Regions from separate parts of the Rhizobium sp. P44RR-XXIV genome, predicted to be linked through region 3. Evidence: predicted binding sites of a transcription regulator. Region 3 holds the regulator's gene; each other region holds the start of a gene.
The links. Region 3 encodes PhoB, which activates phosphate uptake and scavenging genes when phosphate is short. Its sites were predicted from a motif close to TGTCATNNANCTGTCAT; they were not measured.
Positions count from the first base shown of each region.

Region 1 (3,276 bases), 410 kb from region 3:
AAAGGTAGCGCAAGCCGCCGGGGAAGCCCCGGAACCCGAAATCGTCAGTCGCGCTACACAAGCCGGCCCTGGCCTCCTCACGGGAGCTATACTCTTTTCGACGGCGATCGGCGGATTGTTCGCGCTGGTCTTCTCCTTCGTCTACGGCCGCATCAGCCCCCTCGGCGCGCGCGGCACCGCGGTCTTGCTCGCAATTGCCGCTTTCGTGACGATTTCGCTCGTTCCCGATATCAAGTATCCGGCAAATCCGCCGGCAGTCGGCAATCCCGACACGATCGGTGCCAGAACGGAACTGTTCTTCATCATGATCGCCGCCTCGATCGTCGGCATGATCGTTGCGATCGGGCTTGGACGCCGGCTGGCGGCGCGCTACGGATCATGGAACGGAACGATCATCGCCGGCATCGGCTATATCGCCTTCATCGCGCTGATCCAGTATCTGCTTCCGTCCGTGAACGAAGTGCCCGAACAGTTCTCGGCGGTCGTGCTCTGGAAGTTCCGCGTCACATCGCTTGGCATGCATGTCATCCTCTGGACGACACTCGCTCTCGGCTTCGGCGCCTGGGCGGAACGCGAGCTGCCGCAGACGCGCTATCGCAGCAACGCGACGCTGCGCCGCGCCTGAAATGGCATATCTGCCGCATCCCGCGCACGCCACCGTGCGCGGGAAACGCCGACTGCAAAGCGGCGTCTTGTTCGCCGTGATATGCCTCATTCTATCGAGCTGGCCGACGCTGCTTTCGGCTCACGGCGGCTCTTCCGGGAGCCAGGCCGGCATCCCTATACCAAGCCTCACACATGGTGAAATGGCCGTGATCGCGCCCTATTACGGGCGGATCATTGCGATTGCCGAGGATGTGTCCAATACCGACGAGACCTTTCGCCGACTGCTGAATTTCGCCCAAATCCAGCGCGCCTATTGTCTCTGGGGCATGATGCCCGGCAGCGTCAGCGACGAGGAAAGCCCGTTCAACGAATGCTCGCATGCCTATCTCGCCGCCGCCAAGGCGGTGTTGCTGAAGATGCGGACGATGAAAGGCGATACGGCTTCTGTCGATGATCTCGCCTCAGAGGTCGATGCCGCGCTCGTGCGCAACAATCTGTCGCTTGTTCTCTGCCAGTTCAGCAGCGAAAATTTCAACACGGCCGATCTCATCCGGCCAAAGCCGGCCAACATCATCCGTCATGCCCAAAGTCTTCTGGCAATCCTGTCGGTCCTGCTGGCGATCGGCGCCGGACTATGGCTGACGGCACGGGCTTTACGGACCGAACCTCACCCATAAAAAAACACCGCCGCTGAACGCGGCGGTGTTTCTCAATTTACCAGTCGCGATGGCGATCACGCCAGCGATCCCTGCGCCAGCCACCATCACCACGCCAGCCGCCATCACCACGCCAACCGTCGCGATGACCGTGCCAACCCCATGGCGGCGGCCGGTGATAGCCCCCACCCCAGCCATAACGCGGCGGCGGCGGCCCCCATCTGTTCCGGCGGCATTCACCCCAACGGGTCACATGCCAGCCACGACCGCAGGCATAGTCGACTTTCACAATCGGCACCGCGGCAGTTGTCCCGACAGCCGGTACAGGCATTGCTTCTGCCGAAGATACAGCCAGGCCACCAAGCAAAGCAGCGATGGCAAAAACGGACGATCTCATTTTGGTGGTCCTCTAACCAAGTCCCTTACAGACTGGATTTAAAGCCCTGGCGCATGAACGCGGGCTGAACCGAAAAAGGCCATTTAACGGCGGAAACAAGATTGGTTTCGAGACAGATCACTCGACCGGGAGCTGTCGATACCGATCCCTTGCGACCCATTTCTGCTTGCTGGCCCGGGATATCAGGCCCTCTTCGCGCGTCACGAGAGTTTCATGAACGGGGCTTACACCAAACCTATCGTTTGCCATAAAGGAGTTCTGGATGGTCGACCTCGCTTCCAACAGTTCAGAGGGTGGCAATACCAATCACCCAATTCACGGCGCCAGCGGCTCGGCAAAATGGTTCTTGCCGCTCTTTGGCGTGGTCATTCTCGGCGGCCTTGCCTATGTGGGCTACGCGCTTGGCAGCGATCTCGCCGAAGCTGCTGCCGTTCCGTGGATTCTGCTTGGTCTTGCCCTGCTGATCGCGCTGGGTTTTGAATTCGTCAACGGCTTCCACGATACGGCCAACGCCGTGGCAACGGTCATCTACACGCGCTCGCTGCCGGCTGAATTTGCCGTCATCTGGTCCGGCTTCTTCAATTTCCTTGGCGTTCTCACCTCTTCCGGCGCCGTCGCTTTCGGCATTCTGGCGCTCCTGCCGGTCGAACTCATCCTGCAGGTCGGCTCCGGCTCGGGCCTTGCCATGGTCTTCGCCCTTTTGACCGCCGCCATCATCTGGAACCTCGGCACCTGGTATCTGGGCCTGCCCGCATCGAGCTCGCATACGCTCGTCGGCTCCATCATCGGGGTCGGTCTTGCCAATCAATTCCTGGCGCCCGCCGGCTCCGCCACCAGCGGTGTCGACTGGTCACAGGCAAGCAGCGTCGGCATGTCGCTGCTGCTGTCGCCGATCATCGGCTTCGGCGCTGCCGCTCTGCTGCTGCTGGTCGCCAAGGTGCTGATCCGCAACAAGGCGCTTTACGAAGCTCCGAAGGGCAATGCACCGCCGCCGCCGTGGATCCGCGGGCTGCTGATCTTCACCTGCACGGGTGTCAGTTTTGCCCACGGTTCGAATGACGGCCAGAAGGGCATGGGCCTCATCATGCTCATCCTCATCGGCCTCGTCCCCACCGCCTTCGCTCTCAACAAGACGCCCGACATCAACTATCTCGAGGCTTACAAGGCCGCTTCGGCACAGGTCGAGACGGTACTTGGGAAGTATGTGAAACCCGGTGTGACCGCACCTGCCGATCCGAAGGCAGCCGTCAGCGATGCCGTGAAGAGCAAGACCTGGTCGGACGCGACGACGCCGGCATTGCAGGCCTATATCCACGCAACCAGCACCGAGATCGCCGCCTATCCAAGTGTCGAAAAGCTGCCGAACGGTCTTGTCAGCAACGTTCGCAACGACATCTACCTCATCGGCGAAGCGTTGAAGCTGATCGACAAGCAGAAGCTGTTGCCGATGAGCGCCGACGACCTGAAGGCGGTGACGCAGTATCACGCTGCCGTCGACAACGCGACGAAGTTCATTCCGCTCTGGGTCAAGGTTGCTGTGGCGCTGGCGCTCGGCCTCGGCACCATGGTCGGCTGGAAGCGCATCGTCGTTACCGTCGGCGAAAAGATCGGCAAGAC
Region 1 covers NZ_MPVZ02000025.1:698,007-701,282, forward strand. Annotated here, with positions in the region: gene BSK43_RS08785 (CbtA family protein) at 1-625, shown strand, start outside; gene BSK43_RS08790 (hypothetical protein) at 627-1,283, shown strand; gene BSK43_RS08795 (hypothetical protein) at 1,321-1,659, opposite strand; gene BSK43_RS08800 (inorganic phosphate transporter) at 1,922-3,276, shown strand, end outside.
Region 1: a site for PhoB is predicted at 1,858-1,874, ahead of BSK43_RS08800 (inorganic phosphate transporter). Genes of this name have one in related genera too.

Region 2 (3,276 bases), on a different contig from region 3:
TGCAGGAAGTGGCGGCACGCGGCGGACGAATCATCTTCATCACCGATGAAACAGGTGCCGCTGCATCGACACTGCCGACGATGGCGACGATTACTCTGCCTGTCGTTGACGAGATCATCGCGCCGATCATCTTCTCGCTGCCGATTCAGTTGCTTGCCTATCATACCGCCGTCTTCATGGGCACGGATGTGGATCAGCCGCGCAACCTCGCCAAATCGGTGACGGTGGAGTAGGGCCTCGCTCCATTTGCGCCCGGTGGTCACGTCGTCGTGAGAGGAAGCTCCGTTCGGCGCGGCGGGATGACTGCCGGGTTGTATGCCACATCGATTTCTGGCACTTTTCCTTAAGGAGAGGTTGGGGGAGGATTTGCCTGATAGCGGTAGGCGGCGGAATGGAGTTTTCGAACGGCACATGACTGAGAAACTCATCAAGATGTCCGTGACGACGCGGATCAGAAACAATTTCCTGGCCGGCCTCATCATCTGCGCTCCGATCGCCATTACGATCTGGCTTACCTGGTCCGTCGTCCATTGGGCAGACAGCTGGGTCCGCCCCTATATTCCCGCGCGGTACGATCCTGAGAGCTATCTGAACTTCGCTGTCCCAGGCACCGGCCTGGTGATCGCGATGATCTTCATCACCATCGTCGGTTTCCTGGCCAAGAACCTGATCGGGCAAAGCATCGTTCGTTTTGGCGAGTCGATCGTCAATCGCGTGCCGCTCGTGCGAAGCATCTACAAGAGCGTCAAGCAGATCTTCGAGACGGTGTTGAAGGAGCAGGGCACTTCTTTCAAAAAGGTCGGTTTGATCGAATATCCAAGCCCTGGCCTCTGGTCCATGGTGTTCATTTCGACGGATGCCAAGGGCGAGATTGCCTCGAAATTTAATGCCATGGGTCACGATATGGTCGCAGTGTTCCTGCCGCCGACACCGGTGCCGACAGCAGGCTTCCTGGTTTTCGTTCCGCGCGAAAAGATTACGGTGCTCGACATGGGGCCTGAGGACGGCGCGAAACTTTTGATTTCCGGCGGCCTGGTCTCGCCGGAATACAAGGAGGAGCTTGTTGCCGCGAAGGGCTTGCGCGCGCCGGTTCCGATGAAGTCTCTGACCTAGAAACGGCCATTCCCGCAGCTCGTTGACGATCTTCGCGCGCAGCGCGAATTGTCATGCGCCTATCATGTTGACACCTTAGATCGTCGATGGGGACAGGCAATCGGATGTATCTCATCATTGAATGCTCGGTGCTTGGGCGCCGGGCGATTGCTGTTCGACGCAAGGCTATGGACCAAGCCGAGGATGATGCCGCTGTCTCCACAAGGGTTTTCATCAGGAGGATATTGCCTTGAAATATATGCGTTCGAAGAGCCTGCCGCTGCTGTCGGCAGCACTTGCCACATTTGTTTTCGCTGCGCCGGTCGCAGCACTTGCCGATACTTCGGTAGCCGTTCAGGGCGTAACGCTCGTCAACAAGGGCCGGGTCGCCATCGGCCGCATTCCGGCCAGCCAGCGCGACAAGTTCGGCGAGACCTTCGGCTCGGGCTCGGGCATGTCGATCGACACCAAGAACTGGGTCCGCAATGCCGACGGCACCTACAAGGGCTCGCTGTGGCTGCTGCCGGATCGCGGCTACAATGTTGCAGGCACCACCGATTATCGCGCACGCCTCAACACGATCGATATCCTGCTGACGCCGGTCGCTCCCGGTGCAACGCCGCCGGCCGGCAAGGAGCAATCGGGTGTCGACGCCAAGCTTGCTGACACATTACTTCTGAAGGACGACAAGGGCGTCGAGGCGACCGGTTTCGATCCGGCCAATGGCACCCGCCATCCTGAAGGCGGTATGCCGTTGCTGCCCGAAGCGCCGAACGGCAAGATCTCGCTGGACAATGAAGCGATTGCCCGTCTGCCCGATGGCACGATGTTTATCAGCGATGAATACGGCCCCTATATCTATCGCTTCTCGGCGGATGGCCGGATGCTGTCGGCCACGACACCGCCGGATGCATTCCTGCCGATGCGCAATGGCGCCGTGAATTTCTCATCGAACAATCCAGGCCCCGGCGAAGCTGCGCCCGATCCCAAGGATCCGACCAGCGGACGTCAGAACAACCAGGGCTTCGAGGGCATGTCTCTCACCCCTGACGGCAAGTTCCTGATCGCCGTACTGCAGTCGGCGACCCGCCAGGATGGCGGCGATTCCAGCTCGACGCGGCAGAACACGCGCGCGCTTGTCTATGACGCTTCCGATGTCGCTCATCTGAAACTGGTGCATGAATATGTCGTACCATTGCCGGTTTTCACCAATGAGAAGGGCAAGACGGTCGTTGCGGCCCAGAGCGAGATCGTGGCGCTTTCGTCGACGAGCTTCCTGATGCTGGCGCGTGACAGCGGCAATGGTTATGGCCAGAAGGGCGACAAGTCCCTCTACCGCAGCATCGACATTGTCGACGTCTCCGCCGCCACTGACATTGCCGGCAGCAAGTTCGATACCGGCACATCGGTCGCGCCCAAGGGCGTTCTCGACCCCACGGTAAAGCCGGCGGCCGTCAACCAGTTCATTGACATCAACGATAGCGCCGATCTCGCACGTTTCGGCCTGCACAACGGTGCTCCGAACGATCGCAGCAATCTTTCGGAGAAGTGGGAAGCGATGTCGCTTGCCAGCGTTCAGGACCCGAAGCTGCCGGACGATTACTTCCTGTTCGTCGCCAACGACAACGACTTCATCACCCAGGATGGTTTCCAGGTTGGAGCCGCCTACAAGGATGATAGCGGCGCCGATGTCGACACCATGTTCCAGGTGTTCCAGGTGACCATTCCCGGTCGTGCTGGCAAGTAAGCCTTTTGAAGGAGGATGGGCGCGCTGACCGCGTCCATCCAGTCATCCGGCTCGCAGGAAACGGATCGCCTCATCTCGGCGGAAAAGATAGAGCAAGGTGCGTATCGCCATGCCGCGCTCTCCGGTCAGTTCCGGATCGCGCTCGATGATATAGGCGGCATCCTTGCGGGCGATTTCCAGAAGATCGGCATGAGCTTCCAGGCTGGCGATGCGAAAGCCCGGCGTGCCGGACTGGCGCGTGCCCAGAAGCTCGCCTTCACCGCGCAGCTTCAGATCCTCCTCGGCGATACGGAAGCCATCCTCGGTGTCGCGCATGATCGAGAGCCGGGCATGTCCGGTTTCACCAAGCGGCCCCTTGTAGAGCAGGATGCAGGTGGAGGCCTCGTCTCCGCGTCCGACGCGACCGCGCAGCTGATGGAGCTGCGCCAGACCGAAAC
Region 2 covers NZ_MPVZ02000028.1:851,793-855,068, reverse strand. Annotated here, with positions in the region: gene glmS (glutamine--fructose-6-phosphate transaminase (isomerizing)) at 1-233, shown strand, start outside; gene BSK43_RS21255 (DUF502 domain-containing protein) at 412-1,113, shown strand; gene BSK43_RS21250 (esterase-like activity of phytase family protein) at 1,343-2,839, shown strand; gene recG (ATP-dependent DNA helicase RecG) at 2,882-3,276, opposite strand, start outside.
Region 2: a site for PhoB is predicted at 1,163-1,179, ahead of BSK43_RS21250 (esterase-like activity of phytase family protein). Genes of this name have one in related genera too.

Region 3 (3,276 bases):
ATCCCATTGCCACCGCCAAGGTCGAGGATCTGATCCACGAGCTGCGCGAAAACTTCACCATCGTCATCGTCACGCATTCCATGCAGCAGGCAGCCCGCGTGTCGCAACGTACCGCAATGTTTCATCTCGGCCATCTGGTCGAGGAGAACGATACCGATAAGATGTTCACCAATCCCGACGATTTCCGCACGCAGGATTACATCATGGGCCGTTTTGGTTGATGATGCCGTGCGCGCGGCTCCTTTCACACAGTTCACCTTGAGGATAGAAAAATGGTCTCCACTCACATTCTCTCTGCCTATGACGAAGACCTGAAGTTCCTGACGCGCCGTATTGCGGAAATGGGCGGCCTGGCCGAGCAAATGGTCAGCGACAGCGTTCGGGCGCTGGTCCAGAGCGACACTGGTCTTGCGCAGAAGGTCATCTCCGACGACGTCATCCTCGATCATGCCGAGCGGGAAGTCGGCGACAAGGCCATCGTCACCATCGCCCGTCGTCAGCCGATGGCTGCCGACCTGCGCGAGATCATGGGTTCGATCCGTATCGCTTCCGATCTGGAGCGCGTCGGCGACCTCGGCAAGAACACCGCCAAGCGCGTCATCGCCGTGCAGGGTACGGGCGTTCCGCGTCGCCTGGCTCGTGGCATCGAGCACCTTTCCGAATTGGCGCTTAGCCAGCTCAAGGAAGTCCTCGACGTCTACGCCACACGCTCGCCGGACAAGGCCGTGTCGATCCGCGAACGCGACGAGGAAATCGACGCGATGTACACCTCGCTCTTCCGCGAGATGCTGACCTACATGATGGAAGATCCGCGCAACATCACCACCTGCACGCATCTTCTCTTCTGCGCCAAGAACATCGAGCGCATCGGCGACCATGCCACCAACATCGCCGAGACGATCTATTACATGGCGACGGGTGCTCAGCCCGAAGGCGAGCGCCCGAAGGACGATACCGCCAATACCGTCGGCGCAGTGACGGAATAATCCGAAAGCGAAGAAAGGAGACCATAGGCGCATGGTTCCGAGAGTTGCTGTTGTAGAAGACGAGGAAGCGCTCAGCGTTCTGCTGCGCTACAATCTCGAGGCCGAAGGCTTCGAGGTCGACACGATCCTCAGAGGCGATGAAGCCGAGTTGCGTCTCCAGGAGCGCATTCCCGATCTTCTGATCCTCGACTGGATGCTCCCCGGTGTATCCGGCATCGAGCTCTGCCGCCGGCTGCGCATGCGGCCGGAGACGGAGCGCCTGCCGATCATCATGCTGACGGCCCGCGGCGAGGAAAGCGAGCGCGTGCGCGGTCTTTCCACTGGCGCGGACGATTACGTCGTCAAGCCGTTCTCGACACCCGAGCTGATGGCTCGCGTCAAGGCGATGCTGCGGCGCGCCCGTCCGGAGGTTCTCTCCACGGTGTTGCGTTGTGGCGATATCGAGCTGGACCGCGAGACGCACCGCGTTCACCGCAAGAGCCGCGAAGTGCGGCTGGGACCGACCGAATTCCGTCTTCTGGAATTCCTGATGTCCTCGCCGGGCCGCGTCTTCTCGCGCTCGCAACTGCTCGACGGCGTGTGGGGGCATGATATCTATGTCGACGAACGCACGGTCGACGTGCATGTCGGTCGCCTGCGCAAGGCGCTCAACTTCTCCAATATGCAGGATGTCATCCGCACCGTTCGCGGCGCGGGCTACTCCATGGAGGCCTGAGCGGGAATACCCGATCAGGCACTCAACATTACAGCGCCACGCGTCTTTCAAGACGCGTTAAGGTCGCTGTAATATCTTAGAATTCTGCATAATTTTCCCTCAAATCGGTTCCGATTTAAGGAATTATGCAGTCGCGGCGGAAACAGAAAACGGGCCCCAAAGGGCCCGTTTCTTTATCTCAGTGATGAAGTGTCTCAGCCGCGCGCTGAGCTGGCCTGCGCCGTTCATGCACCGGCTGGTAGGCCAGGCGCTGATGGTAGGTGCAGTAGGGCGATGAATCCGGGCTCTCGTTGCCGCAGAAGTGGAAATCGTCCTTCAGGGGATCGCCGACCGGCCACTTGCAGGTGCGCTCCGTCAGCTCCGTCAGGCCGAGGCGCCGGGAGATTGGAACGACCACATTGGCAGCCGGGCGATACTGGATCTCGTTGACCGTATCGATCTCGACCTCTTCCTTCAGCATGGTTGCGCCCTGCTGGCGGGTAACCGTGCGGGTTGCGACGCGCGCCTGATAGTTCGAAGCCCGCGGCGCCGTGGCGCTGCGCTTCGGCGTGCGAGCCGCCGCCGTCGTACCGCCAGCCTTCGCTCGGCCGGGAAGGTTCAAGCGATGCACCTTGCCGATAACGGCGTTACGGCTGACGCCACCGAGCTGTGCCGCGATCTGGCTGGCGCTCAACCCTTCGGACCATAGCTTTTTCAGCTTCTCGACGCGTTCGTCTGTCCAATTCATGCCCTGTCTCCGCTGTCGCGTTTCCGATGGCAGAATCCCTCACCATTGCCTCGCATGGGGATCGAGGCACGAAACGCTCTAAAATTGTGGTGACTAGTTCCGCCGCATGCAGTCTAGCAATTGGTTTTTAACCTAGTGTGAGGCAGACTCCGTGACAAGAGTCGCGGGAATCTTGAGGAATCGATTTCGAGGTTTTCCCCAACTTGCTGTCCGGGCGTGGCATTTCTGCAATATGCGGCGCCGAACGTATCCCTTTTGCGCGCAAGCACTTTCTCGCACCTGCTAAAGCGCCAGTTTTGTTGACATCGCGGTGCAAAACAACAATAGTGACCGGGCCGCCGCAAGGCGGCATTTTTGATTTTTTCGGACCCCTTTCGTAAAAACGAAGCGATTGGTCCTTAAAGTTGTGATCGAGGAGATATGGCCATGGCCGAGACCGCGCCGCTTTATGATACCTACATGCGAGCTCCGCTGCGGTTCGAGCGAGGCGAAGGCGTATGGTTGATCACTGAAAGCGGTGAACGCTATCTCGATTTTGCAGCCGGCGTGGCGGTCAATTCGCTCGGTCATGCTCATCCCCATCTTGTCGCCGAGCTGAAGGCGCAGGCTGACAAGGTTTGGCATCTGTCCAACCTCTACGAGGTGCCTGGCCAGGAAAAGCTGTCGAAGCGGCTGACGGAAGCCACTTTCGCCGACAAGGTGTTCTTTACGAATTCGGGTGCCGAAGCGTTGGAATGCGCCATCAAGACGGCGCGGCGTTATCAGTTCGCCAAGGGGCATCCTGAGAAGTTTCATATCATCACCTTCGAAGGTGCCTTCCATGGCCGCACCATCGCGACGATCGCGGC
Region 3 covers NZ_MPVZ02000025.1:288,827-292,102, reverse strand. Annotated here, with positions in the region: gene pstB (phosphate ABC transporter ATP-binding protein PstB) at 1-221, shown strand, start outside; gene phoU (phosphate signaling complex protein PhoU) at 273-986, shown strand; gene phoB (phosphate regulon transcriptional regulator PhoB) at 1,018-1,701, shown strand; gene BSK43_RS06740 (GcrA family cell cycle regulator) at 1,880-2,428, opposite strand; gene BSK43_RS06730 (aspartate aminotransferase family protein) at 2,855-3,276, shown strand, end outside.